Regions from separate parts of the Paraclostridium dentum genome, predicted to be linked through region 1. Evidence: a T-box and tRNA genes for the amino acid it is inferred to sense, from the RefSeq annotation. Region 1 holds a T-box; the other regions hold tRNA genes.
What was found. A T-box is a leader RNA that pairs with one kind of tRNA and senses whether it is charged. The one in region 1 lies ahead of tyrS (tyrosine--tRNA ligase), so its partner is inferred to be a tRNA-Tyr.
Positions count from the first base shown of each region.

Region 2: it has a tRNA-Tyr gene. The T-box ahead of tyrS (tyrosine--tRNA ligase) is inferred to sense a tRNA for this amino acid. The anticodon was not compared.
Region 3: it has a tRNA-Tyr gene. The T-box ahead of tyrS (tyrosine--tRNA ligase) is inferred to sense a tRNA for this amino acid. The anticodon was not compared.

Region 1 covers NZ_CP183813.1:1,888,405-1,898,269, reverse strand. Annotated here, with positions in the region: gene ACN6I1_RS08655 (PucR family transcriptional regulator) at 1-310, opposite strand, end outside; gene ACN6I1_RS08650 (PucR family transcriptional regulator ligand-binding domain-containing protein) at 368-673, opposite strand; gene ACN6I1_RS08645 (glycine/sarcosine/betaine reductase component B subunit) at 847-2,172, shown strand; gene grdH (betaine reductase selenoprotein B) at 2,190-3,497, shown strand; gene ACN6I1_RS08635 (glycine betaine uptake BCCT transporter) at 3,537-5,039, shown strand; gene ACN6I1_RS08630 (heavy metal-binding domain-containing protein) at 5,213-5,536, shown strand; gene ACN6I1_RS08625 (hypothetical protein) at 5,538-5,678, shown strand; T-box leader at 5,766-6,026, shown strand; gene tyrS (tyrosine--tRNA ligase) at 6,124-7,329, shown strand; gene ACN6I1_RS08615 (DegV family protein) at 7,532-8,374, shown strand; gene ACN6I1_RS08610 (hypothetical protein) at 8,430-8,705, opposite strand; gene ACN6I1_RS08605 (DUF389 domain-containing protein) at 8,871-9,865, shown strand, end outside.
Region 2 covers NZ_CP183813.1:2,956,484-2,966,348, reverse strand. Annotated here, with positions in the region: gene lysS (lysine--tRNA ligase) at 1-1,108, shown strand, start outside; gene ACN6I1_RS13895 (hypothetical protein) at 1,334-1,537, shown strand; rRNA gene ACN6I1_RS13890 (16S ribosomal RNA) at 1,753-3,254, shown strand; rRNA gene ACN6I1_RS13885 (23S ribosomal RNA) at 3,417-6,331, shown strand; rRNA gene rrf (5S ribosomal RNA) at 6,476-6,592, shown strand; tRNA gene ACN6I1_RS13875 (tRNA-Leu) at 6,598-6,686, shown strand; tRNA gene ACN6I1_RS13870 (tRNA-Met) at 6,701-6,776, shown strand; tRNA gene ACN6I1_RS13865 (tRNA-Glu) at 6,791-6,865, shown strand; tRNA gene ACN6I1_RS13860 (tRNA-Gly) at 6,875-6,948, shown strand; tRNA gene ACN6I1_RS13855 (tRNA-Val) at 6,961-7,036, shown strand; tRNA gene ACN6I1_RS13850 (tRNA-Asp) at 7,042-7,118, shown strand; tRNA gene ACN6I1_RS13845 (tRNA-Asn) at 7,135-7,210, shown strand; tRNA gene ACN6I1_RS13840 (tRNA-Thr) at 7,215-7,289, shown strand; tRNA gene ACN6I1_RS13835 (tRNA-Tyr) at 7,294-7,378, shown strand; tRNA gene ACN6I1_RS13830 (tRNA-Gly) at 7,388-7,461, shown strand; tRNA gene ACN6I1_RS13825 (tRNA-Arg) at 7,478-7,554, shown strand; tRNA gene ACN6I1_RS13820 (tRNA-Gln) at 7,562-7,637, shown strand; tRNA gene ACN6I1_RS13815 (tRNA-Lys) at 7,650-7,725, shown strand; tRNA gene ACN6I1_RS13810 (tRNA-Ser) at 7,728-7,816, shown strand; tRNA gene ACN6I1_RS13805 (tRNA-Ser) at 7,826-7,917, shown strand; tRNA gene ACN6I1_RS13800 (tRNA-Pro) at 7,926-8,002, shown strand; tRNA gene ACN6I1_RS13795 (tRNA-Ile) at 8,010-8,086, shown strand; tRNA gene ACN6I1_RS13790 (tRNA-Trp) at 8,097-8,172, shown strand; tRNA gene ACN6I1_RS13785 (tRNA-Pro) at 8,202-8,278, shown strand; tRNA gene ACN6I1_RS13780 (tRNA-Ile) at 8,284-8,360, shown strand; tRNA gene ACN6I1_RS13775 (tRNA-Phe) at 8,366-8,441, shown strand; tRNA gene ACN6I1_RS13770 (tRNA-Met) at 8,455-8,531, shown strand; rRNA gene ACN6I1_RS13765 (16S ribosomal RNA) at 8,680-9,865, shown strand, end outside.
Region 3 covers NZ_CP183813.1:3,117,335-3,127,199, forward strand. Annotated here, with positions in the region: rRNA gene ACN6I1_RS14685 (23S ribosomal RNA) at 1-1,662, shown strand, start outside; rRNA gene rrf (5S ribosomal RNA) at 1,801-1,917, shown strand; tRNA gene ACN6I1_RS14695 (tRNA-Leu) at 1,923-2,011, shown strand; tRNA gene ACN6I1_RS14700 (tRNA-Met) at 2,026-2,101, shown strand; tRNA gene ACN6I1_RS14705 (tRNA-Glu) at 2,116-2,190, shown strand; tRNA gene ACN6I1_RS14710 (tRNA-Gly) at 2,200-2,273, shown strand; tRNA gene ACN6I1_RS14715 (tRNA-Val) at 2,286-2,361, shown strand; tRNA gene ACN6I1_RS14720 (tRNA-Asp) at 2,367-2,443, shown strand; tRNA gene ACN6I1_RS14725 (tRNA-Asn) at 2,460-2,535, shown strand; tRNA gene ACN6I1_RS14730 (tRNA-Thr) at 2,540-2,614, shown strand; tRNA gene ACN6I1_RS14735 (tRNA-Tyr) at 2,619-2,703, shown strand; tRNA gene ACN6I1_RS14740 (tRNA-Leu) at 2,718-2,801, shown strand; tRNA gene ACN6I1_RS14745 (tRNA-Arg) at 2,816-2,892, shown strand; tRNA gene ACN6I1_RS14750 (tRNA-Gln) at 2,900-2,975, shown strand; tRNA gene ACN6I1_RS14755 (tRNA-Lys) at 2,988-3,063, shown strand; tRNA gene ACN6I1_RS14760 (tRNA-Ser) at 3,066-3,154, shown strand; tRNA gene ACN6I1_RS14765 (tRNA-Phe) at 3,158-3,233, shown strand; tRNA gene ACN6I1_RS14770 (tRNA-Met) at 3,242-3,318, shown strand; tRNA gene ACN6I1_RS14775 (tRNA-Ile) at 3,335-3,411, shown strand; tRNA gene ACN6I1_RS14780 (tRNA-Pro) at 3,444-3,520, shown strand; tRNA gene ACN6I1_RS14785 (tRNA-His) at 3,528-3,604, shown strand; tRNA gene ACN6I1_RS14790 (tRNA-Cys) at 3,609-3,682, shown strand; tRNA gene ACN6I1_RS14795 (tRNA-Leu) at 3,697-3,785, shown strand; tRNA gene ACN6I1_RS14800 (tRNA-Met) at 3,800-3,875, shown strand; tRNA gene ACN6I1_RS14805 (tRNA-Glu) at 3,890-3,964, shown strand; tRNA gene ACN6I1_RS14810 (tRNA-Gly) at 3,974-4,047, shown strand; tRNA gene ACN6I1_RS14815 (tRNA-Val) at 4,058-4,133, shown strand; tRNA gene ACN6I1_RS14820 (tRNA-Asp) at 4,139-4,215, shown strand; tRNA gene ACN6I1_RS14825 (tRNA-Asn) at 4,232-4,307, shown strand; tRNA gene ACN6I1_RS14830 (tRNA-Asn) at 4,339-4,414, shown strand; tRNA gene ACN6I1_RS14835 (tRNA-Thr) at 4,419-4,493, shown strand; tRNA gene ACN6I1_RS14840 (tRNA-Tyr) at 4,498-4,582, shown strand; tRNA gene ACN6I1_RS14845 (tRNA-Leu) at 4,597-4,680, shown strand; tRNA gene ACN6I1_RS14850 (tRNA-Gly) at 4,691-4,765, shown strand; tRNA gene ACN6I1_RS14855 (tRNA-Arg) at 4,779-4,855, shown strand; tRNA gene ACN6I1_RS14860 (tRNA-Gln) at 4,863-4,938, shown strand; tRNA gene ACN6I1_RS14865 (tRNA-Lys) at 4,951-5,026, shown strand; tRNA gene ACN6I1_RS14870 (tRNA-Ser) at 5,029-5,117, shown strand; tRNA gene ACN6I1_RS14875 (tRNA-Phe) at 5,121-5,196, shown strand; tRNA gene ACN6I1_RS14880 (tRNA-Met) at 5,205-5,281, shown strand; tRNA gene ACN6I1_RS14885 (tRNA-Ile) at 5,291-5,367, shown strand; tRNA gene ACN6I1_RS14890 (tRNA-Pro) at 5,392-5,468, shown strand; tRNA gene ACN6I1_RS14895 (tRNA-His) at 5,475-5,551, shown strand; tRNA gene ACN6I1_RS14900 (tRNA-Lys) at 5,560-5,635, shown strand; tRNA gene ACN6I1_RS14905 (tRNA-Cys) at 5,657-5,730, shown strand; tRNA gene ACN6I1_RS14910 (tRNA-Arg) at 5,741-5,817, shown strand; tRNA gene ACN6I1_RS14915 (tRNA-Val) at 5,831-5,906, shown strand; gene ACN6I1_RS14920 (DUF2508 family protein) at 6,089-6,340, shown strand; gene ACN6I1_RS14925 (hypothetical protein) at 6,367-6,780, shown strand; rRNA gene ACN6I1_RS14930 (16S ribosomal RNA) at 7,134-8,635, shown strand; rRNA gene ACN6I1_RS14935 (23S ribosomal RNA) at 8,781-9,865, shown strand, end outside.

The DNA.
Region 1 (9,865 bases):
ACATTTTGTTTAACTCGGATTTGGATATACTATTGTAAGTTATTAATAGCAATAAACCATTCTTAAATGGTAAACATGTAGTTGCCTTATTTTTTGATAACAAATCTATTAAATTTTTATTCCAGCTATCATTTATATTTTCTGAATAACAGTATATGGCAGTTACATATTTTAAAAAAGAATAATTTATAGATTTTAATGTATTGTGGATATCGCTATTAGATAAATTGCTTTCTAGTAGTGAAGATATTCTCATTTCTAGTATAATGTTTTTTTGTTTTTCTAATATAAGTGACATAATTTCATTCATTACATCACCATAGGAAGTAGTATAGTCTATAGTAACTATAGGAAAATTAATATCATTTCAAACTTCTATTAGTTTTTGTGTAAAACTGTTTAAATATTCATTTGTTATGCAAAAACAAGCACATCCACATGAATCTATAAATTTTAACGCATATAAAGCATAATCTTCATCATCTTTAAATGGGAAAAAATTACTTATAAAAAAATCACCTTCTTTCAAGACTAATTTATCCCTATTAACTTCTATAGGACAATCAAAAACAGATACTCTATTGATAATTCTATCTAAACCTTTATGGCCAGCTATTACTTTGCTATCTTTAAAAATATCGAGCTTTAACGCATCTCTAACTGATATACCCATTGAAATACCCCCAATACTATATTTAATAATATTTTAACAGAAATTTTAAAATATTTGTTAAAATTGTGAAAAATACAAAAAATTCAAATGTATTATTATAAATTTTACAAACTAAGATTGTTAAAAATATATTATCATTTAATCAAAGTAATAAATCAGAAGGGGGAATAATTGTGAAATTGGAAATAGGTAACTTTTATGTAAAAAGTATAGAATTTAGCAATGAGACAAGTTATAAAAATGGTATTTTAAGATTAAATAAAGAGGAACTCTTAAACTTTATTAAAGAAGATGAAAGAATAACAGATGCGGATTTACATATTGTAAACCCTGGAGAAATGATAAGATTATGTCCTGTAAAAGAAGCAATAGAACCTAGAGTTAAAGTAGATAATAGAGCATTATTCCCAGGTTTTACAGGTGATTTAGAAAATTGCGGTCATGGCAAAACACATGCTTTAAAAGATTGTAGTGTACTAGTTGTAGGCAAACATTGGGGAGGATTTCAAGATGGATTAATAGATATGGGAGGAAAAGGTGCAAAGTATACTTACTTCTCTAAAATTAAAAATATAGTATTAGTTGCTGACACAAATGAAGATTTTGAAAAAAATGAGCAGCAAAAGAAAAATGATGCTTTAAGAGTTGCAGGTCATAAGTTAGCTGAATATATAGCAAAGTGTGTACAAGAATTAGAGCCTGAAGAAGTAGAAGTTTATGAACTTGAGGGAATTACAAAAAGAAGTGAAAAAGTTAATGGACTTCCTAGTGTAGTGTTTGTTATGCAATTACAATCTCAAATGGAAGAAGATGGATATAATGATTTGACTTATGGATGGAACACAAATCATTTGGTGCCAACATTAATGCATCCGAATGAAATATTAGATGGAGCTGTAGTATCAGGAAGCTTTATGCCATGTTCATCAAAATGGTCCACTTATGATATACAAAATGCACCAGTAATAAAAAGATTATATAAAGAACATGGAAAAAGCTTGAACTTTTTAGGGGTTATATTATCTAACTTAAATGTATCATTAGAGCAAAAGGAACGATCTGCTATATATGTAGCGCAAATTGCTAAGACATTAGGCGCAGATGGAGCAATAGTTGCAGAAGAAGGATATGGAAATCCAGACGCTGATTTTGTAGGTTGTATAGTTGCACTAGAAGATGTTGGAGTAAAAGTAGTTGGACTTACGAATGAATGCACGGGAAGAGATGGAAACTCACAACCTTTAGTTACATTAGATGAAAAGCTAGATGCAATAGTATCTTGTGGAAATGTTTCTGAACTTATCGATTTACCTCCGATGGAAAAAGTTATAGGAGAGTTAGAGTCATTATCAAGAGATGGATTATCAGGAGGATGGAGTGATGATGAAATACTAGGTCCTTCAGTAAGAGAGGATGGATCGATTATAATGGAAAACAATGCTATGTTCTGTGGAGACCAAGTGTTAGGCTGGTCAACTAAAACAATGAAGGAATTCTAAAAATAGGGGGTAAAAATATGAAAAAGGCTATAGTATACCTAAATCAATTTTTCGGGCAAATAGGAGGAGAAGACAAAGCTGATTTTAAACCACAAATAAAAGAAGGGGTTATAGGGCCTTCAATTCAGATGGAGAAACTATTAGAAGATACTATTGTTACTCATACTATAATATGTGGGGATAACTTTATGGGATCCAATACAGATGAAGCAGTAGCAGTTATAATTGAATTTTTAAAAGATAAAGACTTTGATATATTCATAGCTGGGCCAGCATTTCAAGCAGGAAGATATGGAGTTGCATGTGGACAAATATGTAAAGCGGTAAAAGAGAAACTAAATAAACCTGTAGTTACTTCAATGCATGAAGAAAATCCAGGGGTTGATATGTTTAAAAAATATATGTACATTTTAAAGGGCGGAAATAGTGCTGGTAAAATGAGACATGATTTAGCTGATATGGCAAAGATATCTAACAAAATATTAAGAAATGAAACTATATTAGATTCACAAACAGAAGGTTATTTCGGAAGAGGAAATAGACATCAAGTTTGGATTGAAGATGAAAAAATGGCAGCTGATAGATCTGTTGAAATGATTATAAAGAAATTAAATAATGAAAGTTATGAAACAGAGCTACCTATACCTAAAATAGATAAAGTGGCAATAGCTCCAGCTATTAAAGAATTAAGTAAAGCAACAATAGCATTAGTAAATACGGGTGGAATAGTGCCTGTTGATAATCCAGATAAAATACAATCAGCATCAGCTACTAGATGGGGAAGATATGATATATCAAGCACTGATGATTTGAAAAGTGGCGTTTATAAAACAATACATGCAGGATTTGATCCAACTGTAGCTGATGATGATCCAGATGTAATAACACCTATAGATGCTCTTAAAACTTATGAAAAGGAAGGCGTAATAGGTAAATTGCATGAATACTTTTATTCAACAGTTGGGACTGGTACTACTCAAGCAGAAGCTGCAAAGATGGCAAATGAAATAATTCCTTATCTACAAGAAGCTAAAGTTGATGCTATCATAATGGTTTCTACATGAGGTACTTGTACTCGTTGTGGAGCAACGATGGTAAAAGAATTTGAAAAAGCAGGTTTTCCAATTGTCCAAATGTGCAATTTAATACCTGTTGCAAAAACTGTAGGATCAAATAGAATAGTACCTACAATATCAATACCATATCCTCTTGGAGATCCTTCAAAATCTAAAGCTGAACAATTTAAACTAAGATATAAGATGGTAGGTACAGCATTAAAAGCGTTAACTATAGATATAGAAGAACAAACTGTATTCAAAAACTAATATTTATCAACATAAAAAATAAAAATTAGGAGGATAAATATGAAGAATACAGTTAAAAAAGATGATAATAGAGTATTTTATATTTCATTATTGATAGTATTGCCTATGTGTTTATGGGCAGTATTATCAAGTGCAAGCTTTTCAAAGGCTGCGGATGAAACGTTAAGTTTTTTAACGAATAAGTTTGGGTGGTTATATTTAATATCAATGCTATTGTTTGTAATATTTGCAATATGGTTAGCTTTAAGCAAATATGGAAATATAAAATTAGGACCAGATGATTCTAAACCAGAGTACTCAACTTCCTCATGGTTTGCAATGCTATTTGGAGCTGGAATGGGTATTGGTCTAATATTTTGGGGAGTAGCAGAACCATTATCTCATTTTGTTTCACCAAAAGGCAACATAGCACCTGGAAGCATAGAAGCTGCTGATTTTGCAATAAAATCATCATTTCTTCATTGGGGAATACACCCTTGGGCAGGGTACAGTATAATTGGATTGTCTCTTGCGTACTTTCAGTTTAGGAAAGGAAAATCAGGGTTGATAAGTTCAATATTAGAACCTGTAATAGGAAAAAAGATAAATGGATGGATAGGAATAACAATAGATGTGCTTGCTGTATTTGCAACTATAGCAGGTATAGCCACATCTTTAGGACTTGGAACTATGCAAATAAATAGTGGACTTAGTTATCTGTTTAATGTGCCTAATAACGCTATTACTCAAATAATTATAATTGCTATAACAACTTTTGTATTTATAGCTACAGCTGTGTCTGGTGTAGACAAAGGAATAAAAAAAGTATCCGACTTAAATTTAATACTAGCGCTTATAGTAACTTCTGCAGCCTTTTTAGTAGGGCCTACATTAGAAATAATAAATAGTTTTACAAATTCACTAGGAAGCTATGCCCAAAATATATTATCAGATAGTTTAGCAATAGGCGCATATGCAGACAATACTTGGACAAATAAGTGGACGGTATTTTATTGGGCATGGTGGATAGCTTGGGCTCCTTTTGTTGGAACTTTTATAGCAAGGATTTCTAAAGGAAGAACTATAAGAGAATTTATAGTTGGGGTTATGGGAGCTCCAGCAATTGCATCTTTTATATTCTTTGCAATATTTGGGAACCTAGGAATTAATCTATCTTTTGGAAAAGGATTAGGACTTCCAGCAATTGAAAATATAGCATCAGATGTATCTACTGCATTTTTTTCAGTACTTAGTAATTATAACTTTGGGTTTATAATATCTATTATAACAATAATACTTCTAATTACATTCTTTATAACATCAGCAAATTCAGCCACATTTGTTTTAGGAATGTTTACATCACAGGGAGATTTAAATCCAAGTAACAGAAAAAAAATAATGTTAGGTCTGTTACAATCGTTTTTAGCGGTAGTACTTTTATTAACGGGAGGTCTAAATGCACTTCAGACTTCATCTCTAATTGCTGCATTTCCATTTATATTTATAATGATATTAGCATGCATTGCATTAGTTAAAGAACTCAGAAAAGAAAATCTAAATTAAAAAGAAGAAAAGGAAATTAGTAAATAATAGATTAGAGCTACTTCGAAATGGAGTAGCTCTGTTTTATAAAAAAACATTATAAATATTGACGTTTCCATAATATGCTAGAATTAATGTATGAAGTAAAAAATATAATATATATAAGTTAGTGGTAACTAAAAGGAGGTATTGATATGCAGGTATTAACAATTGAAAATGTTCCAGGGAAAAAAATTATAGAAGTTGTTGGATTAGTTAAAGGAAGTACAATAAGGGCAAAACATATAGGAAAAGATATTGGAGCAAGTTTTAAGCAAATAGTTGGTGGTGAGTTAAAAGGATATGATGAAATGCTAGAAGAAGCTAGAAAAGTAGCTATAGGAAGAATGGTTGAAGATGCAGAAAACAAAGGAGCTAATGCTATAATAGGATTTAGATTAACATCAGCAGCAGTTATGCAAGGAGCAGCAGAGATGCTGGCTTATGGAACTGCTGTAGTTATAGAGGAAGACAAATAAATTGTTATATTTTATAGGAATGATAGTCATATGTGCATATGTATCTATCATAGTTGGAAGTATAATATTACTTATCCTAAAGGTTATAGAAAGAAAAAAAGAGAAACAAGAAGAAGACTGGGATAAGTATGATGATTATTAAATTTATAAATTTCAATAATTATGAATATTTTTAAAAAGTATTGACAAAATATATTAAAAAGTCATATTATAAAAATAAGTAATTATAAAAAAAGCTTTGACGAGAAAGAGTAAGGTTAATATAATCTTTACAGAGAGTACCCGGTTGGTGAGAGGGGCAAAAGATAATTTAGCTTGAATACATCTCTGAGCTGCACTCCGAAAGATAACAACCAGTAGGCAGTTGCCGGATTTTGCACACGTTATAGTGCTAGAGTATCCCAATAAGTTGGCGTACTTGAAGAGGTCATTATTGCGAGATAATGATGAATTAAGGTGGTAACACGTGAGTAATACTCTCGTCCTTTTTATAAGGACGGGAGTTTTTTTATTGTATTGGCGCCGTATAATATTTAAGCTCCCATCCTTAAAAATTAATTTATATAAAATTTTAAGGAGGATTAATTATGAAAAGCATAGATGAACAAATAAGAATAATATCTAAAGGTGTAGATGAAATAATAGGAATAGAAGACCTTAAAAATAAATTAGAAAAATCTCAAAAAGAAAATAAACCTATGGTGGTTAAACTAGGATTAGACCCTAGTGCACCGGATATACACTTAGGACACACTGTTGTACTGAGAAAGATGAAACAGTTACAGGACCTAGGTCATAAAGTAATTATAATTATAGGAGATTTTACAGGTAAAATAGGAGATCCTACAGGAAAATCTAAGGCTAGAAAGGCTCTTAGTACAGAGCAAGTATTAGAAAATGCTAAGACGTATGAAGAACAAATTTTAAAAGTGCTAGATAAAGAAAAAACAGAAATTGTTTTTAATAGTAAGTGGTTATCAAAGTTAAGTTTTGAGGAAGCTATAAGTTTAGCCGCTACTACTACAGTAGCTAGAATGCTTGAAAGAGAAGACTTTAAAAAAAGATATGAAAGTCAAACTCCAATATCTCTACATGAATTTTTCTACCCTCTAATGCAAGGATTTGATTCAGTTGAGATAAAAGCGGATATAGAATTAGGAGGAACTGATCAAAGATTTAATGTATTAATGGGAAGATCGTTACAAAAAGAATTTAATCAAGAACCTCAAGTAACTATATTTATGCCACTACTTGAAGGATTAGATGGTAAAGATAAAATGAGTAAAAGTTTAGGAAATTACATTGGAATAGATGAACAAGCTAATATAATGTATGAAAAAGCTATGACTATACCTGATGAACTTATAATAAAATACTTTGAATTAGTAACAGACATTCATCCTGATATAGTAGATAAGATTAAGTTAGACCTAGAAGAAAATAGAGTAAATCCTAGAGATATAAAAATGAACCTAGCTAAAGAAATAGTTAAACTATACCATGAAGAAGAAAAAGCTATTGAGGCTGAAAATAGATTTAAAGAAGTTTTCCAAAAAGGTCAAATACCTAATGATATAAAAACTATAGAAGTATTAAAATCTGAATTTGATTTGATAGATGAGTTAGTTAAAAGTAAATTAGTAAGCAGTAAAAGTGAAGTTAGAAGACTTATAACACAAGGCGGGGTTAAAGTTAATAATGAGAAACTAGATGATATAAAGAATATAAACATAAATGATACTATGATAGTGCAAGTAGGAAAGAAAAAATTTATTAAAATATGTTTAAAATAATAATTTAAATATTTATTTAAAACTTCTAGACTTTTTAAAATCAAAAAGTCTAGAAGTTTTTTATAATTTATGTTAATTTAGTAAGTTAATAGTTTAAAATAATACATATTAAAACATTAATAAAGTTTGATATTAAACTCATATACATGTATAATTATTTTAGAATGAAATTAAGTTACTTTTTACAAAGGGAGTTTATATAATGAGTAATATAAAAATACTATGTGATACAATGAATGATGTACCCGAGAATATAATGAAAAAATATGATATAGAGGTACTGCCAACAACTATAATATTTGAAGGAAAAGAGTATAAAGCAGGAGTAGACATAGGTGAAGATGAATTTTACAAATTACTAAGAAGTAGTGAGAATATACCATCTACATCTCAAATTACATATGCTACATTTAAAGAAACTTTTGAAAAGTACATAAATGAAGGTAAGAAAGTTTTATACTTAGCGGGTTCATCTGCTGCATCTGGAACATATCAATCAGCTATGATAGCTAAAAATGATATTGAGGGAGAGGTTTATATATTTGATACATATGGACTTTCTATAGGCGGTGGAATTTTAATAGGTGAAGCTGCTAAAATGGCAACTGAAGGATATGATATAGAACAAATAATGAATAAATTAGAAGAAGAAAAGGAAAAGGTAAATGTATTTTTCTCTGTTGATTCATTAGACTACTTACAAAAAGGTGGAAGAATATCAGGAACTAAAGCTGCTATAGGAACTTTACTTAATATAAAACCAATATTAAAAATAGAAGATGGTTTAGTTAAGCAAAAGACTCAAGTAAGAGGTAGCAAGAAAATAATACCTTCATTAATAGAACAACTTAGATCAGAAATTGGTGAAGATTTCTCAGACAAAGATGTCTATGTTGGATATGGTGATGATGTAAACGAACATAAGAAATTTATGGAAAAAGTAAAAGAAGAGTTAGAGCCAAGAAATGTATATCCTTTCAGAATAGGAGCTTGTGTTTCATGCCACTCAGGACCTAGTGTTTTAGGTATAGCATGTTTAAAATAAGGAATTATAATATTATAATAATAAAGAAAAAGACCTCTTAATTTAGAGGTCTTTTTTATCTGCAATTTTTTTGAATATAGTTTAATGAACTTTTCATATCGTTAAAATAATTTTTAGGAATCATTAAACGTTCAATTCCATTGTAAAATCCATAGACATCGAAAATTTTATCTATTTTTACTTGTATTATATCATCGACAATATCTATATAAATACATTTAGAATACTTACTAAAAGATTTAAATATAAGAATTTTATTACCACTTAGTTCAATCATTTTAAAACCGTTAAGGTATAAATTACTATCTAAAAAATTTATAAATTCTTCCATTAAATTACCTCCGACTACTAGTATTAACAAGGTTTTTTATTTATATAACTATTTACTAAAAATTACAACATTAATGCATAAACTTGTATAAATTTTCCTATTGTAGTAAATTAAAAACGAGGTTAAGTGACATAATTATATATATACTTTGTAGGAGGCAAATAAATGAAAATAAATAAAGAGAAATTCATATATGAATTTACAAGAAATCAAGCTACTCATGAAGAAATACATGAAAATATATTAGAGGGAATGAATGTTCATGGAGCAAATTTTATAATCTTAATTTGTGCAATAATAATAGCATCTGTTGGACTAAATATGAATGCGACTGCAGTTATTATAGGGGCAATGTTAATATCTCCATTAATGGGTTCAATTATAGGAATAGGATATGGTGTAGGTACATATAATGTGAAGCTTTTAAGAGAAGCTTTCAAAATTTTAATAATTTCAATTGTAATAAGTATAGTAACATCTACACTTTATTTTTCAATTACGCCAATAATAACAGCCGGAAGTGAAATATTATCAAGAACTAGTCCTACTATTTGGGATGTTATAATAGCTTTTGTGGGGGGGATAGCAGGTATGATAGGTATAACTCGTAATAAAGCTAGCAATGTTATACCTGGAGTTGCAATAGCAACTGCCCTTATGCCGCCACTTTGTACAGCTGGATATGGGCTAGCTACAAAACAATATGGAATGTTTTTTGGAGCAGGGTATTTGTTTTTTATAAATGGATTTTTTATAACAATAGCCACTGTAATAGTTACAAAAGCATTGAATATTCCAACAAGAATAAACATATGTGATACAAAAGAAAGAAAAGTTAAAAAATTTATAATTATAGCATCAATAATTGTTATAATACCAAGTATGTTCTCTGCTGTTAGTATGATAAAAGAAACTCTAGATGAAAGTAATTTAGATAAATTTATAAGAGAAGAATTAGGCAATCAATATGTTGTAAGTAAAAAAATAAGCGAAAAAAATGATACGATTACATTAGTTGTAGTAGGGGAAAGAATCTCTAGTAAGCATTTAAAAGAATTACAACAAAGTTTAAGTAATTATGGATTTGAAAATAAAAAATTAGTTGTAAAGCAAGATGAAAGTAAAATTTCAGATATTGATAAATACATAAATGAAATTAA
Region 2 (9,865 bases), 1.1 Mb from region 1:
ATTAACTAAGTCTCTTCAAGTTCTTCCAGAAAAATACCATGGATTAAAAGATCAAGATTTAAGATACAGACAAAGATATGTTGATTTAATAGTTAACCCAGAGGTTAAAGATGCTTTCGTTACAAGAACTAAAGCTATGAAAGCTTTAAGATCTTATTTAGATGAAAGAGGATTCTTAGAAGTTGAGACTCCTATATTAAACACTATAGCTGGTGGAGCGAATGCTAGACCATTTATAACACATCACAACACATTAGACATACCAATGTATCTAAGAATAGCTAACGAGTTATACTTAAAGAGACTTATAGTTGGTGGATTTGATAAGGTATATGAAATGGGAAGAATGTTTAGAAATGAAGGTATGTCAATCAAACATAATCCTGAGTATACTGCTATAGAATTATACCAAGCATATGCAGATTATACAGATATGATGGAAATAGCTGAAAATGTAATAGCTCATATGGCTGAAGCTGCAACTGGAAGCATGAAAATAGATTATCAAGGAACAGAAATAGACTTTACACCTCCATGGAGAAGAATGACTATGGAAGAATGTGTAAAAGAGTATGCTGGAGTAGACTTCTCTACTATAGATACTGATGAAGAAGCATTAGAAATAGCTAAAGAAAAAGGTATAGAAATAACTCCTGGTATGAGAAGAGGAGAAGTTATCAACGCTTTATTTGAAGAATTTGGTGAAGATAAGTTAGTTCAACCTACATTTATAACTCATCATCCAGTAGAAGTTTCTCCGCTTGCTAAGAGAAACGTAGAAGATCCTAGAAGAACAGATAGATTTGAAGCTTTCGCTAATAAGTGGGAGTTAGCAAATGCTTTCTCTGAACTTAATGACCCTATAGATCAAAAAGGAAGATTTATGGATCAATTAAGAAAGAAAGAATTAGGTGACGATGAAGCTTGTGATATGGATGAAGATTTTGTAAATGCACTAGAAGTAGGTCTACCTCCAACAGGTGGTCTAGGAATAGGAATAGATAGAGTTATTATGTTATTAACAAATGCTCCATCTATAAGAGACGTTATATTATTCCCTACAATGAAACCTATAAAAGAAAACTCTGCAGATGAAATAGAAGAGTAAATAATAGATTAGAACCTTTCTAAATAATATTTTAGAAAGGTTTTTTTATGTTTAATTCAACAGTAAAAAATTAATACTGATATATAATTTTGAGAACAAATATTAAATGCTGAAAAAAACTGAAAGATAATATTAGAAAATGAGAAGTAATGATGAAAAGTATATAAAGGAAAATGGAATAAAAATTTAGAAGTAAGTATTAATAAAAAATTAGGGGGATTTGATATGAAAAATTTAATTAATTGGATGTGTCTTTTATCTGTTATGGGATTAGTTGTACAAGTTATGATTCATATAAGTTCAGAAATTATAAGAGATTTTAATAGTATTAAATCTAAAAAAATTAATGCGAATACTAAAGGTAAGAGGGTTGCAAATACTAGGGTTAAAAGAAATAGAGAATATTATCAAGAAAAAATTGCAAAATAATTTAAAAAAAATTATAAAAAGTGTTGACGGTGTTTAATAAAGGTGATATAGTATTACTTGTCCTTAAGAAACGGACGAAACACAAAAGAAAAAATGAACTTTGAAAATTAAACAGTAGGTTAATTATAAAAATTCTTTTTTAAAGAATTAAACACAAACAACCAAGCCAGATATTCAGATAATGATTAGCTGAGCGATGGACAACTTTTTAAATTATATTTGAGAGTTTGATCCTGGCTCAGGATGAACGCTGGCGGCGTGCCTAACACATGCAAGTCGAGCGATCTCTTCGGAGAGAGCGGCGGACGGGTGAGTAACGCGTGGGTAACCTGCCCTGTACACACGGATAACATACCGAAAGGTATACTAATACGGGATAATATATGAAAGTCGCATGGCTTTTGTATCAAAGCTCCGGCGGTACAGGATGGACCCGCGTCTGATTAGCTAGTTGGTAAGGTAATGGCTTACCAAGGCAACGATCAGTAGCCGACCTGAGAGGGTGATCGGCCACACTGGAACTGAGACACGGTCCAGACTCCTACGGGAGGCAGCAGTGGGGAATATTGCACAATGGGCGAAAGCCTGATGCAGCAACGCCGCGTGAGCGATGAAGGCCTTCGGGTCGTAAAGCTCTGTCCTCAAGGAAGATAATGACGGTACTTGAGGAGGAAGCCCCGGCTAACTACGTGCCAGCAGCCGCGGTAATACGTAGGGGGCTAGCGTTATCCGGAATTACTGGGCGTAAAGGGTGCGTAGGTGGTTTTTTAAGTCAGAAGTGAAAGGCTACGGCTCAACCGTAGTAAGCTTTTGAAACTAGAGAACTTGAGTGCAGGAGAGGAGAGTAGAATTCCTAGTGTAGCGGTGAAATGCGTAGATATTAGGAGGAATACCAGTAGCGAAGGCGGCTCTCTGGACTGTAACTGACACTGAGGCACGAAAGCGTGGGGAGCAAACAGGATTAGATACCCTGGTAGTCCACGCCGTAAACGATGAGTACTAGGTGTCGGGGGTTACCCCCCTCGGTGCCGCAGCTAACGCATTAAGTACTCCGCCTGGGAAGTACGCTCGCAAGAGTGAAACTCAAAGGAATTGACGGGGACCCGCACAAGTAGCGGAGCATGTGGTTTAATTCGAAGCAACGCGAAGAACCTTACCTAAGCTTGACATCCCACTGACCTCTCCCTAATCGGAGATTTCCCTTCGGGGACAGTGGTGACAGGTGGTGCATGGTTGTCGTCAGCTCGTGTCGTGAGATGTTGGGTTAAGTCCCGCAACGAGCGCAACCCTTGCCTTTAGTTGCCAGCATTAAGTTGGGCACTCTAGAGGGACTGCCGAGGATAACTCGGAGGAAGGTGGGGATGACGTCAAATCATCATGCCCCTTATGCTTAGGGCTACACACGTGCTACAATGGGTGGTACAGAGGGTTGCCAAGCCGCGAGGTGGAGCTAATCCCTTAAAGCCATTCTCAGTTCGGATTGTAGGCTGAAACTCGCCTACATGAAGCTGGAGTTACTAGTAATCGCAGATCAGAATGCTGCGGTGAATGCGTTCCCGGGTCTTGTACACACCGCCCGTCACACCATGGAAGTTGGGGGCGCCCGAAGCCGGTTAGCTAACCTTTTAGGAAGCGGCCGTCGAAGGTGAAACCAATGACTGGGGTGAAGTCGTAACAAGGTAGCCGTATCGGAAGGTGCGGCTGGATCACCTCCTTTCTAAGGAGTAATTGCCTACTGTTTAATTTTGAGAGCTTATTGTTCTCAAAATTAGTACTTAATTGTACTTTAGTACTTTGAAAACTGCATAACATTTAGTGATGATTAAATAAACCAATATAAGAGAAGAAAACTCTTTAAAAAATAACACTTTTAATAACTGGTCAAGTTATTAAGGGCGCAGGGCGGATGCCTTGGCACTAAGAGCCGATGAAGGACGCGATAAGCTGCGATAAGCTTCGGGGAGTTGCACGTAAACTTTGATCCGAAGATTTCCGAATGAGGAAACTCACTTAGAGTAATGTCTAAGTATCATTAAGTGAATACATAGCTTAGTGAGGGGAACCCGGGGAACTGAAACATCTAAGTACCCGGAGGAAAAGAAAGAAATTCGATTCCGTAAGTAGCGGCGAGCGAACGCGGAATAGCCCAAACCAGTGAAGTTTTCTTCGCTGGGGTTGCGGACACATCATCAACAAAGAGGTATCGTAAACGAAGAGAGTTGGAAAGCTCCGCTATAAAGTGTAATAGCCACGTAGTTGAAACGAGAAGACTTTAGATGTGATCCAGAGTACCACGGGACACGTGAAACCCTGTGGGAAGCAGGAGGGACCATCCTCCAAGGCTAAATACTACTTAGTGACCGATAGCGCATAGTACCGTGAGGGAAAGGTGAAAAGAACCCCGGGAGGGGAGTGAAATAGAACCTGAAACCCTGCGCTTACAAGCTGTGGAAGCACTTTATATGTGTGACCGCGTACTTTTTGTAGAACGGGCCAACGAGTTACGATAGTAAGCTAGGTTAAGTACTTAAGGTATGGAGCCGTAGTGAAAGCGAGTCTTAAATGGGCGTTAAGTTTGCTGTCGTAGACCCGAAACCGAGCGACCTATCCATGAGCAGGATGAAGCGAAAGTAAAATTTCGTGGAGGTCCGAACCCACGAGCGTTGAAAAGCTCGGGGATGACTTGTGGATAGCGGTGAAATTCCAATCGAGCTCGGAGATAGCTGGTTCTCCCCGAAATAGCTTTAGGGCTAGCCTCAAGGTTGAGAAATACGGAGGTAGAGCACTGAATATCCTAGGGGGCATTGCGCTTACCGAAGATTATCAAACTCCGAATGCCGTTATTTTATACTTGGGAGTCAGACTGTGGGTAATAAGATTCATAGTCGAGAGGGCAACAGCCCAGATCGTCAGCTAAGGTCCCTAAATGTAAGTTAAGTGGTAAAGGATGTGGGATTGCATAGACAACCAGGATGTTGGCTTAGAAGCAGCCACTCATTTAAAGAGTGCGTAATAGCTCACTGGTCGAGTGATCCTGCGCCGAAGATTACCGGGGCTAAAACTTACTACCGAAGCTACGATATCATTTATGATAGGTAGGGGAGCTTCCTATGCAGGCTGAAGCATGACCGTAAGGACGTGTGGACAGTATAGGAGTGAGAATGTTGGCATGAGTAGCGAGACGTGGGTGAGAATCCCACGGGCCGTAAACCCAAGGTTTCCAGGGGAAGGTTCGTCCGCCCTGGGTTAGTCGGGACCTAAGCCGAGGCCGAAAGGCGTAGGTGATGGACAACAGGTTGAGATTCCTGTACCACCGATAATCGTTTGAGAGATGGAATGACACAGTAGGATAAGCTAACCACACTGTTGGTTATGTGTGGCTAAGTACTGAGGCAGTCAAGGCAGGCAAATCCGCCATGATAATGCTGGGGTACGATGGGGAGCGAAATTAAGTAGCGAAGTAGCTGATTTCACACTGTCGAGAAAAGTTTCTATCGAGATTAAAGGTGCCCGTACCGCAAACCGACACAGGTGGGTGAGGAGAGTATCCTAAGGCCAGCGAGAGAACTGTTGTTAAGGAACTCGGCAAAATGACCCCGTAACTTAGGGAGAAGGGGTGCCACGTTAGGGTTAACGCCCGAGGTGGCCGCAGAGAATAGGCCCAAGCGACTGTTTACCAAAAACACAGGTTTCTGCTAAGTCGCAAGACGATGTATAGGAGCTGACGCCTGCCCGGTGCTGGAAGGTTAAGGGGATCTGTTAGGATTTATCCGAAGCAGTGAACTTAAGCCCCAGTAAACGGCGGCCGTAACTATAACGGTCCTAAGGTAGCGAAATTCCTTGTCGGGTAAGTTCCGACCCGCACGAAAGGCGTAACGATTTGGGCACTGTCTCAACAACAGACTCGGTGAAATTGTAATCCCGGTGAAGATGCCGGGTACCTGCGACAGGACGGAAAGACCCCATGGAGCTTTACTGTAGCTTGACATTGAATTTTGGTGCTACATGTACAGGATAGGTGGGAGGCTATGAAATCGGGACGCCAGTCTCGGTGGAGCCATCCTTGGGATACCACCCTTGTAGTACTGAGATTCTAACCAGATACCTTGAATCAGGTATTGGGACACTGTCAGGTGGGCAGTTTGACTGGGGCGGTCGCCTCCCAAAGAGTAACGGAGGCGCTCAAAGGTTCTCTCAGCACGGTCGGAAATCGTGCGTAGAGTGTAAAGGCAGAAGAGAGCTTGATTGCAAGACATACAGGTCGAGCAAGGACGAAAGTCGGACTTAGTGATCCGGTGGTTCCGCATGGAAGGGCCATCGCTCAACGGATAAAAGCTACCCTGGGGATAACAGGCTTATCTCCCCCAAGAGTCCACATCGACGGGGAGGTTTGGCACCTCGATGTCGGCTCATCACATCCTGGGGCTGTAGTAGGTCCCAAGGGTTGGGCTGTTCGCCCATTAAAGTGGTACGCGAGCTGGGTTCAGAACGTCGTGAGACAGTTCGGTCCCTATCCGTCGCAGGCGTAGGAAATTTGAGGAGACCTGTCCTTAGTACGAGAGGACCGGGATGGACGTACCTCTGGTGTACCAGTTGTTCTGCCAAGGGCATGGCTGGGTAGCTATGTACGGAATGGATAAGCGCTGAAAGCATCTAAGCGCGAAGCCAACTTCAAGATAAGATTTCCCACCGTAAGGGTAAGATCCCAGGAAGACTACCTGGTTGATAGGTCGGAGGTGTAAGTGCAGCAATGTATGTAGCTTACCGATACTAATAGATCGAGGACTTGACCAAGATTATTTAATCTTAATAAATGTTATTCAGTTTTCAGGGTGCTAACTCTAGGATATTACTTTACTTAAATATCTTTAAAAAAATATATTGACATTTTTTAATTAAAATGTTAATATAATACTTGTTCAAAACAGAACAACATAATCTAGTTATTATAGCAAAGAGGATACACCTGTTCCCATTCCGAACACAGAAGTTAAGCTCTTTAGCGCCGATGGTACTTGGTGGGAAGCTGCCTGGGAGAGTAGGACGTAGCTAGGTGATGTGCCGAAGTGGCGGAACTGGCAGACGCACAGGACTTAAAATCCTGCGGGACTTACCTCTCGTACCGGTTCGATTCCGGTCTTCGGCACCATTTTAATAAAACATCGCGGGGTGGAGCAGTTGGCAGCTCGTCGGGCTCATAACCCGAAGGTCGCAAGTTCGAGTCTTGCCTCCGCAACCATTAAAATTATATAAGGCCCATTGGTCAAGCGGTCAAGACACCGCCCTTTCACGGCGGTAACAGGGGTTCGATTCCCCTATGGGTCACCAATTAAATATGCGGGTGTAGCTCAATGGTAGAGTTCCGGCCTTCCAAGCCGGCTGTGAGGGTTCGATCCCCTTCACCCGCTCCAGAATAAACACATGGGACTATAGCTCAGCTGGGAGAGCACCTGCCTTACAAGCAGGGGGTCACAGGTTCGAGCCCTGTTAGTCCCACCAATTGCGGCCTGGTAGTTCAGCTGGTTAGAATGCCAGCCTGTCACGCTGGAGGTCGAGGGTTCGAGTCCCTTCCAGGTCGCCAAAATAATTAAATACGCGGGAATATGGCTCAGTTGGTAGAGCAATTGACTGTTAATCAATGGGTCACAGGTTCGAGTCCTGTTATTCCCGCCAATATGCTAGTGTGGCTCAACGGTAGAGCAGCTGACTTGTAATCAGCAGGTTGTAGGTTCGATTCCTATCACTAGCTCCAACGTGGAGGATTTCCCGAGCGGCCAAAGGGGGCAGACTGTAAATCTGTTATCGACGATTTCGGTGGTTCGAATCCACCATCCTCCACCAATTAAATATGCGGGTGTAGCTCAATGGTAGAGTTCCGGCCTTCCAAGCCGGCTGTGAGGGTTCGATCCCCTTCACCCGCTCCAGAATAACATATAATGTGGGTGCATAGCTCAGCTGGATAGAGCAACGCCCTTCTAAGGCGTGTGTCCGGGGTTCGAATCCCTGTGCGCTCACCACATTCATAGGGGATTCGCCAAGTCGGTAAGGCATAGCACTTTGACTGCTACATGCGTAGGTTCGAGTCCTGCATCCCCTGCCAAGTAAATAAAATGATCCATTAGCTCAGTCGGTAGAGCACCTGACTTTTAATCAGGGTGTCCCGCGTTCGAGTCGCGGATGGATCACCAATGGAGAGGTGTCCGAGTGGTTTAAGGAGCTGGTCTTGAAAACCAGTGACTCCGAAAGGGGCCGTGGGTTCGAATCCCACCCTCTCCGCCAAATTAATATGGAGAAGTACTCAAGTGGCTCAAGAGGATCCCCTGCTAAGGGATTAGGCTGGGTTAACCGGTGCGAGGGTTCGAATCCCTCCTTCTCCGCCAGTGATTGTCGAGGTGTAGCGCAGTTTGGTAGCGCACGTGGTTTGGGACCATGGGGCCGGGGGTTCGAGTCCCTCCACCTCGACCAATAAAGTGGACCTTTAGCTCAGTTGGTTAGAGCGCCCGGCTCATAACCGGTAGGTCCGGGGTTCGAGTCCCTGAAGGTCCACCAAAAAATGCATAGGGGTGTAGCTCAGTTGGTAGAGCGTCGGTCTCCAAAACCGTGCGCCGGGGGTTCGAGTCCCTCCACCCCTGCCACTAAAACAATTATATAAATAAGATTATATCGAGGTGTAGCGCAGTTTGGTAGCGCACGTGGTTTGGGACCATGGGGCCGGGGGTTCGAGTCCCTCCACCTCGACCAATTGGGGGCCTATAGCTCAGGTGGTTAGAGCGCACGCCTGATAAGCGTGAGGTCGCTGGTTCGAGTCCAGCTAGGCCCACCAGAAATGCCCAGATAGCTCAGTCGGTAGAGCAGGGGACTGAAAATCCCCGTGTCGGTGGTTCGATTCCGCCTCTGGGCACCATTTATATAACTGTGGCGGTATAGCTTAGTTGGCTAGAGCGTTCGGTTCATACCCGAAAGGTCACAGGTTCGACTCCTGTTACCGCTACCATCTAAGAAATATACTTAAACATATTTAAGAACTTTGAAAATTAAACAGTAGGTTAATTATATAAATTCTTTTTAAAAGAATTAAACACAAACAACCAAGCCAGATATTCAGATAATGATTAGCTGAGCGATGGACAACTTTTTAAATTATATTTGAGAGTTTGATCCTGGCTCAGGATGAACGCTGGCGGCGTGCCTAACACATGCAAGTCGAGCGATCTCTTCGGAGAGAGCGGCGGACGGGTGAGTAACGCGTGGGTAACCTGCCCTGTACACACGGATAACATACCGAAAGGTATACTAATACGGGATAATATATGAAAGTCGCATGGCTTTTGTATCAAAGCTCCGGCGGTACAGGATGGACCCGCGTCTGATTAGCTAGTTGGTAAGGTAATGGCTTACCAAGGCAACGATCAGTAGCCGACCTGAGAGGGTGATCGGCCACACTGGAACTGAGACACGGTCCAGACTCCTACGGGAGGCAGCAGTGGGGAATATTGCACAATGGGCGAAAGCCTGATGCAGCAACGCCGCGTGAGCGATGAAGGCCTTCGGGTCGTAAAGCTCTGTCCTCAAGGAAGATAATGACGGTACTTGAGGAGGAAGCCCCGGCTAACTACGTGCCAGCAGCCGCGGTAATACGTAGGGGGCTAGCGTTATCCGGAATTACTGGGCGTAAAGGGTGCGTAGGTGGTTTTTTAAGTCAGAAGTGAAAGGCTACGGCTCAACCGTAGTAAGCTTTTGAAACTAGAGAACTTGAGTGCAGGAGAGGAGAGTAGAATTCCTAGTGTAGCGGTGAAATGCGTAGATATTAGGAGGAATACCAGTAGCGAAGGCGGCTCTCTGGACTGTAACTGACACTGAGGCACGAAAGCGTGGGGAGCAAACAGGATTAGATACCCTGGTAGTCCACGCCGTAAACGATGAGTACTAGGTGTCGGGGGTTACCCCCCTCGGTGCCGCAGCTAACGCATTAAGTACTCCGCCTGGGAAGTACGCTCGCAAGAGTGAAACTCAAAGGAATTGACGGGGACCCGCACAAGTAGCGGAGCATGTGGTTTAATTCGAAGCAACGCGAAGAACCTTACCTAAGCTTGACATCCCACTGACCTCTCCCTAATCGGAGATTTCCCTTCGGGGACAGTGGTGACAGGTGGTGCATGGTTGTCGTCAGCTCGTGTCGTGAGATGTTGGGTTAAGTCCCGCAACGAGCGCAACCCTTGCCTTTAGTTGCCAGCATTAAGTTGGGCACTCTAGAGGGACTGCCGAGGATAACTCGGAGGAAGGTGGGGATGACGTCAAATCATCATGCCCCTTATGCTTAGGGCTACA
Region 3 (9,865 bases), 1.2 Mb from region 1:
AAGGACGTGTGGACAGTATAGGAGTGAGAATGTTGGCATGAGTAGCGAGACGTGGGTGAGAATCCCACGGGCCGTAAACCCAAGGTTTCCAGGGGAAGGTTCGTCCGCCCTGGGTTAGTCGGGACCTAAGCCGAGGCCGAAAGGCGTAGGTGATGGACAACAGGTTGAGATTCCTGTACCACCAATAATCGTTTGAGAGATGGAATGACACAGTAGGATAAGCTAACCACACTGTTGGTTATGTGTGGCTAAGTACTGAGGCAGTCAAGGCAGGCAAATCCGCCATGATAATGCTGGGGTACGATGGGGAGCGAAATTAAGTAGCGAAGTAGCTGATTTCACACTGTCGAGAAAAGTTTCTATCGAGATTAAAGGTGCCCGTACCGCAAACCGACACAGGTGGGTGAGGAGAGTATCCTAAGGCCAGCGAGAGAACTGTTGTTAAGGAACTCGGCAAAATGACCCCGTAACTTAGGGAGAAGGGGTGCCACGTTAGGGTTAACGCCCGAGGTGGCCGCAGAGAATAGGCCCAAGCGACTGTTTACCAAAAACACAGGTTTCTGCTAAGTCGCAAGACGATGTATAGGAGCTGACGCCTGCCCGGTGCTGGAAGGTTAAGGGGATCTGTTAGGATTTATCCGAAGCAGTGAACTTAAGCCCCAGTAAACGGCGGCCGTAACTATAACGGTCCTAAGGTAGCGAAATTCCTTGTCGGGTAAGTTCCGACCCGCACGAAAGGCGTAACGATTTGGGCACTGTCTCAACAACAGACTCGGTGAAATTGTAATCCCGGTGAAGATGCCGGGTACCTGCGACAGGACGGAAAGACCCCATGGAGCTTTACTGTAGCTTGACATTGAATTTTGGTGCTACATGTACAGGATAGGTGGGAGGCTATGAAATCAGGACGCCAGTCTTGGTGGAGCCATCCTTGGGATACCACCCTTGTAGTACTGAGATTCTAACCAGATACCTTGAATCAGGTATTGGGACACTGTCAGGTGGGCAGTTTGACTGGGGCGGTCGCCTCCCAAAGAGTAACGGAGGCGCTCAAAGGTTCTCTCAGCACGGTCGGAAATCGTGCGTAGAGTGTAAAGGCAGAAGAGAGCTTGATTGCAAGACATACAGGTCGAGCAAGGACGAAAGTCGGACTTAGTGATCCGGTGGTTCCGCATGGAAGGGCCATCGCTCAACGGATAAAAGCTACCCTGGGGATAACAGGCTTATCTCCCCCAAGAGTCCACATCGACGGGGAGGTTTGGCACCTCGATGTCGGCTCATCACATCCTGGGGCTGTAGTAGGTCCCAAGGGTTGGGCTGTTCGCCCATTAAAGTGGTACGCGAGCTGGGTTCAGAACGTCGTGAGACAGTTCGGTCCCTATCCGTCGCAGGCGTAGGAAATTTGAGGAGACCTGTCCTTAGTACGAGAGGACCGGGATGGACGTACCTCTGGTGTACCAGTTGTTCTGCCAAGGGCATGGCTGGGTAGCTATGTACGGAATGGATAAGCGCTGAAAGCATCTAAGCGCGAAGCCAACTTCAAGATAAGATTTCCCACCGTAAGGGTAAGATCCCAGGAAGACTACCTGGTTGATAGGTCGGAGGTGTAAGTGCAGCAATGTATGTAGCTTACCGATACTAATAGATCGAGGACTTGACCAAGATTATTTAATCTTACAAATGTTATTCAGTTTTTAGAGTATTAACTCTAATATAATATTTAACAAAATATTATAAAAAATATTGACATTTTTATTAAAAAATGTTAATATAATACTTGTCCAAAAGACAAGAACATAATCTAGTTACTATAGCAAAGAGGATACACCTGTTCCCATTCCGAACACAGAAGTTAAGCTCTTTAGCGCCGATGGTACTTGGTGGGAAGCTGCCTGGGAGAGTAGGACGTAGCTAGGTGATGTGCCGAAGTGGCGGAACTGGCAGACGCACAGGACTTAAAATCCTGCGGGACTTACCTCTCGTACCGGTTCGATTCCGGTCTTCGGCACCATTTTAACAAAACATCGCGGGGTGGAGCAGTTGGCAGCTCGTCGGGCTCATAACCCGAAGGTCGCAAGTTCGAGTCTTGCCTCCGCAACCATTAAAATTATATAAGGCCCATTGGTCAAGCGGTCAAGACACCGCCCTTTCACGGCGGTAACAGGGGTTCGATTCCCCTATGGGTCACCAATTAAATATGCGGGTGTAGCTCAATGGTAGAGTTCCGGCCTTCCAAGCCGGCTGTGAGGGTTCGATCCCCTTCACCCGCTCCAGAATAAACATATGGGACTATAGCTCAGCTGGGAGAGCACCTGCCTTACAAGCAGGGGGTCACAGGTTCGAGCCCTGTTAGTCCCACCAATTGCGGCCTGGTAGTTCAGCTGGTTAGAATGCCAGCCTGTCACGCTGGAGGTCGAGGGTTCGAGTCCCTTCCAGGTCGCCAAAATAATCAAATATGTGGGAATATGGCTCAGTTGGTAGAGCAATTGACTGTTAATCAATGGGTCACAGGTTCGAGTCCTGTTATTCCCGCCAATATGCTAGTGTGGCTCAACGGTAGAGCAGCTGACTTGTAATCAGCAGGTTGTAGGTTCGATTCCTATCACTAGCTCCAACGTGGAGGATTTCCCGAGCGGCCAAAGGGGGCAGACTGTAAATCTGTTGTCAGTGACTTCGGTGGTTCGAATCCACCATCCTCCACCAACTTAATAATTTGCGCGGATGTGGCGGAATTGGCAGACGCACCAGACTTAGGATCTGGCGCCTATGGCGTGGGGGTTCGACTCCCTTCATCCGCACCAAATTTAAATAATGTGGGTGCATAGCTCAGCTGGATAGAGCAACGCCCTTCTAAGGCGTGTGTCCGGGGTTCGAATCCCTGTGCGCTCACCACATTCATAGGGGATTCGCCAAGTCGGTAAGGCATAGCACTTTGACTGCTACATGCGTAGGTTCGAGTCCTGCATCCCCTGCCAAGTAAATAAAATGATCCATTAGCTCAGTCGGTAGAGCACCTGACTTTTAATCAGGGTGTCCCGCGTTCGAGTCGCGGATGGATCACCAATGGAGAGGTGTCCGAGTGGTTTAAGGAGCTGGTCTTGAAAACCAGTGACTCCGAAAGGGGCCGTGGGTTCGAATCCCACCCTCTCCGCCAAATGCCCAGATAGCTCAGTCGGTAGAGCAGGGGACTGAAAATCCCCGTGTCGGTGGTTCGATTCCGCCTCTGGGCACCAAAATATGTGGCGGTATAGCTTAGTTGGCTAGAGCGTTCGGTTCATACCCGAAAGGTCACAGGTTCGACTCCTGTTACCGCTACCAATATAAAAACAAATGTGGACCTTTAGCTCAGTTGGTTAGAGCGCCCGGCTCATAACCGGTAGGTCCGGGGTTCGAGTCCCTGAAGGTCCACCATTTTTTGTTTAAAATATTATTTAGTTAGATATCGAGGTGTAGCGCAGTTTGGTAGCGCACATGGTTTGGGACCATGGGGCCGGGGGTTCGAGTCCCTTCACCTCGACCAATATATGGTGGGTATAGCTCAGTTGGTTAGAGCGCCAGATTGTGGCTCTGGAGGTCGTGAGTTCGACTCTCATTATCCACCCCAGTAAGGCGACATAGCCAAGTGGTAAGGCAGTGGACTGCAACTCCTTGATCCCCAGTTCGAATCTGGGTGTCGCCTCCATAAAAAAATTGAATGCCGAAGTGGCGGAACTGGCAGACGCACAGGACTTAAAATCCTGCGGGACTTACCTCTCGTACCGGTTCGATTCCGGTCTTCGGCACCATTATAATAAAACATCGCGGGGTGGAGCAGTTGGCAGCTCGTCGGGCTCATAACCCGAAGGTCGCAAGTTCGAGTCTTGCCTCCGCAACCATTAAAATTATATAAGGCCCATTGGTCAAGCGGTCAAGACACCGCCCTTTCACGGCGGTAACAGGGGTTCGATTCCCCTATGGGTCACCAATTAAATATGCGGGTGTAGCTCAATGGTAGAGTTCCGGCCTTCCAAGCCGGCTGTGAGGGTTCGATCCCCTTCACCCGCTCCAGAATAAATATGGGACTATAGCTCAGCTGGGAGAGCACCTGCCTTACAAGCAGGGGGTCACAGGTTCGAGCCCTGTTAGTCCCACCAATTGCGGCCTGGTAGTTCAGCTGGTTAGAATGCCAGCCTGTCACGCTGGAGGTCGAGGGTTCGAGTCCCTTCCAGGTCGCCAAAATAATTAAATACGCGGGAATATGGCTCAGTTGGTAGAGCAATTGACTGTTAATCAATGGGTCACAGGTTCGAGTCCTGTTATTCCCGCCAACTTAATTAAAAATAAATAAACTAATAATGTGGGAATATGGCTCAGTTGGTAGAGCAATTGACTGTTAATCAATGGGTCACAGGTTCGAGTCCTGTTATTCCCGCCAATACGCTAGTGTGGCTCAACGGTAGAGCAGCTGACTTGTAATCAGCAGGTTGTAGGTTCGATTCCTATCACTAGCTCCAACGTGGAGGATTTCCCGAGCGGCCAAAGGGGGCAGACTGTAAATCTGTTGTCAGTGACTTCGGTGGTTCGAATCCACCATCCTCCACCAACTTAATAATTTGCGCGGATGTGGCGGAATTGGCAGACGCACCAGACTTAGGATCTGGCGCCTATGGCGTGGGGGTTCGACTCCCTTCATCCGCACCAATTGTACTATGCGGGAATAGTTCAGTGGTAGAGCGCAACCTTGCCAAGGTTGAAGTCGCGAGTTCGAATCTCGTTTCCCGCTCCAAATAAAATAATGTGGGTGCATAGCTCAGCTGGATAGAGCAACGCCCTTCTAAGGCGTGTGTCCGGGGTTCGAATCCCTGTGCGCTCACCACATTCATAGGGGATTCGCCAAGTCGGTAAGGCATAGCACTTTGACTGCTACATGCGTAGGTTCGAGTCCTGCATCCCCTGCCAAGTAAATAAAATGATCCATTAGCTCAGTCGGTAGAGCACCTGACTTTTAATCAGGGTGTCCCGCGTTCGAGTCGCGGATGGATCACCAATGGAGAGGTGTCCGAGTGGTTTAAGGAGCTGGTCTTGAAAACCAGTGACTCCGAAAGGGGCCGTGGGTTCGAATCCCACCCTCTCCGCCAAATGCCCAGATAGCTCAGTCGGTAGAGCAGGGGACTGAAAATCCCCGTGTCGGTGGTTCGATTCCGCCTCTGGGCACCAAAATATGTGGCGGTATAGCTTAGTTGGCTAGAGCGTTCGGTTCATACCCGAAAGGTCACAGGTTCGACTCCTGTTACCGCTACCAATACAAAGTGGACCTTTAGCTCAGTTGGTTAGAGCGCCCGGCTCATAACCGGTAGGTCCGGGGTTCGAGTCCCTGAAGGTCCACCACTTTTATCATTTTAAGAATTACTTCGAGGTGTAGCGCAGTTTGGTAGCGCACGTGGTTTGGGACCATGGGGCCGGGGGTTCGAGTCCCTCCACCTCGACCAATTATGGTGGGTATAGCTCAGTTGGTTAGAGCGCCAGATTGTGGCTCTGGAGGTCGTGAGTTCGACTCTCATTATCCACCCCATAAAAGTTGATCCATTAGCTCAGTCGGTAGAGCACCTGACTTTTAATCAGGGTGTCCCGCGTTCGAGTCGCGGATGGATCACCATTTTTTTATATATTGAAAAATGGCGACATAGCCAAGTGGTAAGGCAGTGGACTGCAACTCCTTGATCCCCAGTTCGAATCTGGGTGTCGCCTCCAATATAATAATGCGCCTATAGCTCAACTGGATAGAGTGTCTGACTACGAATCAGAAGGTTAGGGGTTCGAGTCCCTTTGGGCGCACCATAAATAAATATACGGGATTATAGCTCAGCTGGGAGAGCACCTGCCTTACAAGCAGGGGGTCACAGGTTCGAGCCCTGTTAATCCCACCAGTGTAAAACATCTAATTTGAATAAATTAGATGTTTTTTTATTGCTAATTTTAGGAAAGCTTTATCTATTGTCAAAATAAGATTAAAGATGTAATATATACATTAAAAAGACATAGATAGGTATATCTAAAGTTATTTTTGGCAAGATTCTAGGTAAATAATAAATTTGTTGGAGGAATTTTTATGCCTAGAAAAAAAACTTTAAAATATGATATAGAGAATAAAAAAATTATAAAAGAAATAAAGGCAGCACAATTAGAAATTAAACATGCGGAGAATTTTTTTCAATTTGTAAATGACCCTGAGTTAGTTGATGTAGCTATATATGATTTAGAAGCTAAAAAATCAAAATACTCATATTTAATAAGGGTTGCAAAAGAAAAAGGAATTAAAAATTCTTTGGAAGAGTGTTTAATTGAATCATTGGCTAAATAATTAACACAGGATGAGGAGAATTATATATGTACATATTATTCGGTAATGAAATTGTAGATAGTGAAGAAATTAAATCATTAATAGAGAATGAAAGTCCATTTAGAGTGGATAAAGATTTAAGCAAAGGATCTAAAAGAGAAGATATTATTGCATTCCAAATTAGTGTAGATATTGAAGAGTTAAATGAAATAATAAAAGAAGAATATGAATTAAGTGAAATGGAAACAGAAGATTTATTTGATGAATATATGACTTTAGCAGATGAAATCGGTGTAGATTTAGAAGAATTAATGCCAGAAGGAGCTATTCTTAATGTTAGATCATATAAGTGGGATAATTCAGAAGATAGAATAAAAGCTGTTGTGGCAATAACTCATGAAGAAGTTGGAGAAATGAAACTAAGAGATATAACTAAAAGATTATTAAGTCAAGTTGATTAATTCATAAATTTAATAATTAAAGTGGTCTATGATTTTAAATGACTACTTTAATTATAATATTATGTTATTTTTATTTAAATAATATAATATTAAAAACACTGTATTATGTGTAAATTTCAACATAAAACTCAAAAATAATAAAAAAATAAAATTAAATTTTAAAAAAGTGTTGACGATGTTAAATTAAGATGGTATAGTATTACTTGTCCTTAAGAAAAGGGCAAAATAAAAATGAACTTTGAAAATTAAACAGTAGGTTAATTATAAAAATTCTTTTTTTAAGAATTAAACACAAACAACCAAGCCAGATATTCAGATAATGATTAGCTGAGCGATGGACAACTTTTTAAATTATATTTGAGAGTTTGATCCTGGCTCAGGATGAACGCTGGCGGCGTGCCTAACACATGCAAGTCGAGCGATCTCTTCGGAGAGAGCGGCGGACGGGTGAGTAACGCGTGGGTAACCTGCCCTGTACACACGGATAACATACCGAAAGGTATACTAATACGGGATAATATATGAAAGTCGCATGGCTTTTGTATCAAAGCTCCGGCGGTACAGGATGGACCCGCGTCTGATTAGCTAGTTGGTAAGGTAATGGCTTACCAAGGCAACGATCAGTAGCCGACCTGAGAGGGTGATCGGCCACACTGGAACTGAGACACGGTCCAGACTCCTACGGGAGGCAGCAGTGGGGAATATTGCACAATGGGCGAAAGCCTGATGCAGCAACGCCGCGTGAGCGATGAAGGCCTTCGGGTCGTAAAGCTCTGTCCTCAAGGAAGATAATGACGGTACTTGAGGAGGAAGCCCCGGCTAACTACGTGCCAGCAGCCGCGGTAATACGTAGGGGGCTAGCGTTATCCGGAATTACTGGGCGTAAAGGGTGCGTAGGTGGTTTTTTAAGTCAGAAGTGAAAGGCTACGGCTCAACCGTAGTAAGCTTTTGAAACTAGAGAACTTGAGTGCAGGAGAGGAGAGTAGAATTCCTAGTGTAGCGGTGAAATGCGTAGATATTAGGAGGAATACCAGTAGCGAAGGCGGCTCTCTGGACTGTAACTGACACTGAGGCACGAAAGCGTGGGGAGCAAACAGGATTAGATACCCTGGTAGTCCACGCCGTAAACGATGAGTACTAGGTGTCGGGGGTTACCCCCCTCGGTGCCGCAGCTAACGCATTAAGTACTCCGCCTGGGAAGTACGCTCGCAAGAGTGAAACTCAAAGGAATTGACGGGGACCCGCACAAGTAGCGGAGCATGTGGTTTAATTCGAAGCAACGCGAAGAACCTTACCTAAGCTTGACATCCCACTGACCTCTCCCTAATCGGAGATTTCCCTTCGGGGACAGTGGTGACAGGTGGTGCATGGTTGTCGTCAGCTCGTGTCGTGAGATGTTGGGTTAAGTCCCGCAACGAGCGCAACCCTTGCCTTTAGTTGCCAGCATTAAGTTGGGCACTCTAGAGGGACTGCCGAGGATAACTCGGAGGAAGGTGGGGATGACGTCAAATCATCATGCCCCTTATGCTTAGGGCTACACACGTGCTACAATGGGTGGTACAGAGGGTTGCCAAGCCGCGAGGTGGAGCTAATCCCTTAAAGCCATTCTCAGTTCGGATTGTAGGCTGAAACTCGCCTACATGAAGCTGGAGTTACTAGTAATCGCAGATCAGAATGCTGCGGTGAATGCGTTCCCGGGTCTTGTACACACCGCCCGTCACACCATGGAAGTTGGGGGCGCCCGAAGCCGGTTAGCTAACCTTTTAGGAAGCGGCCGTCGAAGGTGAAACCAATGACTGGGGTGAAGTCGTAACAAGGTAGCCGTATCGGAAGGTGCGGCTGGATCACCTCCTTTCTAAGGAGTAATTACCTACTGTTTAATTTTGAGAGCTTATTGTTCTCAAAATTAGTACTTTGAAAACTGCATAACATTTAGTGATGATTAAATAAACCAATTATAAGAGAAGAAAACTCTTTAAAAAATAACACTTTTAATAACTGGTCAAGTTATTAAGGGCGCAGGGCGGATGCCTTGGCACTAAGAGCCGATGAAGGACGCGATAAGCTGCGATAAGCTTCGGGGAGTTGCACGTAAACTTTGATCCGAAGATTTCCGAATGAGGAAACTCACTTAGAGTAATGTCTAAGTATCATTAAGTGAATACATAGCTTAGTGAGGGGAACCCGGGGAACTGAAACATCTAAGTACCCGGAGGAAAAGAAAGAAATTCGATTCCGTAAGTAGCGGCGAGCGAACGCGGAATAGCCCAAACCAGTGAAGTTTTCTTCGCTGGGGTTGCGGACACATCATCAACAAAGAGGTATCGTAAACGAAGAGAGTTGGAAAGCTCCGCTATAAAGTGTAATAGCCACGTAGTTGAAAAGAGAAGACTTTAGATGTGATCCAGAGTACCACGGGACACGTGAAACCCTGTGGGAAGCAGGAGGGACCATCCTCCAAGGCTAAATACTACTTAGTGACCGATAGCGCATAGTACCGTGAGGGAAAGGTGAAAAGAACCCCGGGAGGGGAGTGAAATAGAACCTGAAACCCTGCGCTTACAAGCTGTGGAAGCACTTTATATGTGTGACCGCGTACTTTTTGTAGAACGGGCCAACGAGTTACGATAGTAAGCTAGGTTAAGTACTTAAGGTATGGAGCCGTAGTGAAAGCGAGTCTTAAATGGGCGTTAAGTTTGCTGTCGTAGACCCGAAACCGAGCGACCTATCCATGAGCAGGATGAAGCGAAAGTAAAATTTCGTGGAGGTCCGAACCCACGAGCGTTGAAAAGCTCGGGGATGACTTGTGGATAGCGGTGAAATTCCAATCGAGCTCGGAGATAGCTGGTTCTCCCCGAAATAGCTTTAGGGCTAGCCTCAAGGTTGAGAAATACGGAGGTAGAGCACTGAATATCCTAGGGGGCATTGCGCTTACCGAAGATTATCAAACTCCGAATGCCGTTATTTTATACTTGGGAGTCAGACTGTGGGTAATAAGATTCATAGTCGAGAGGGCAACAGCCCAGATCGTCAGCTAAGGTCCCTAAATGTAAGTTAAGTGGTAAAGGATGTGGGATTGCATAGA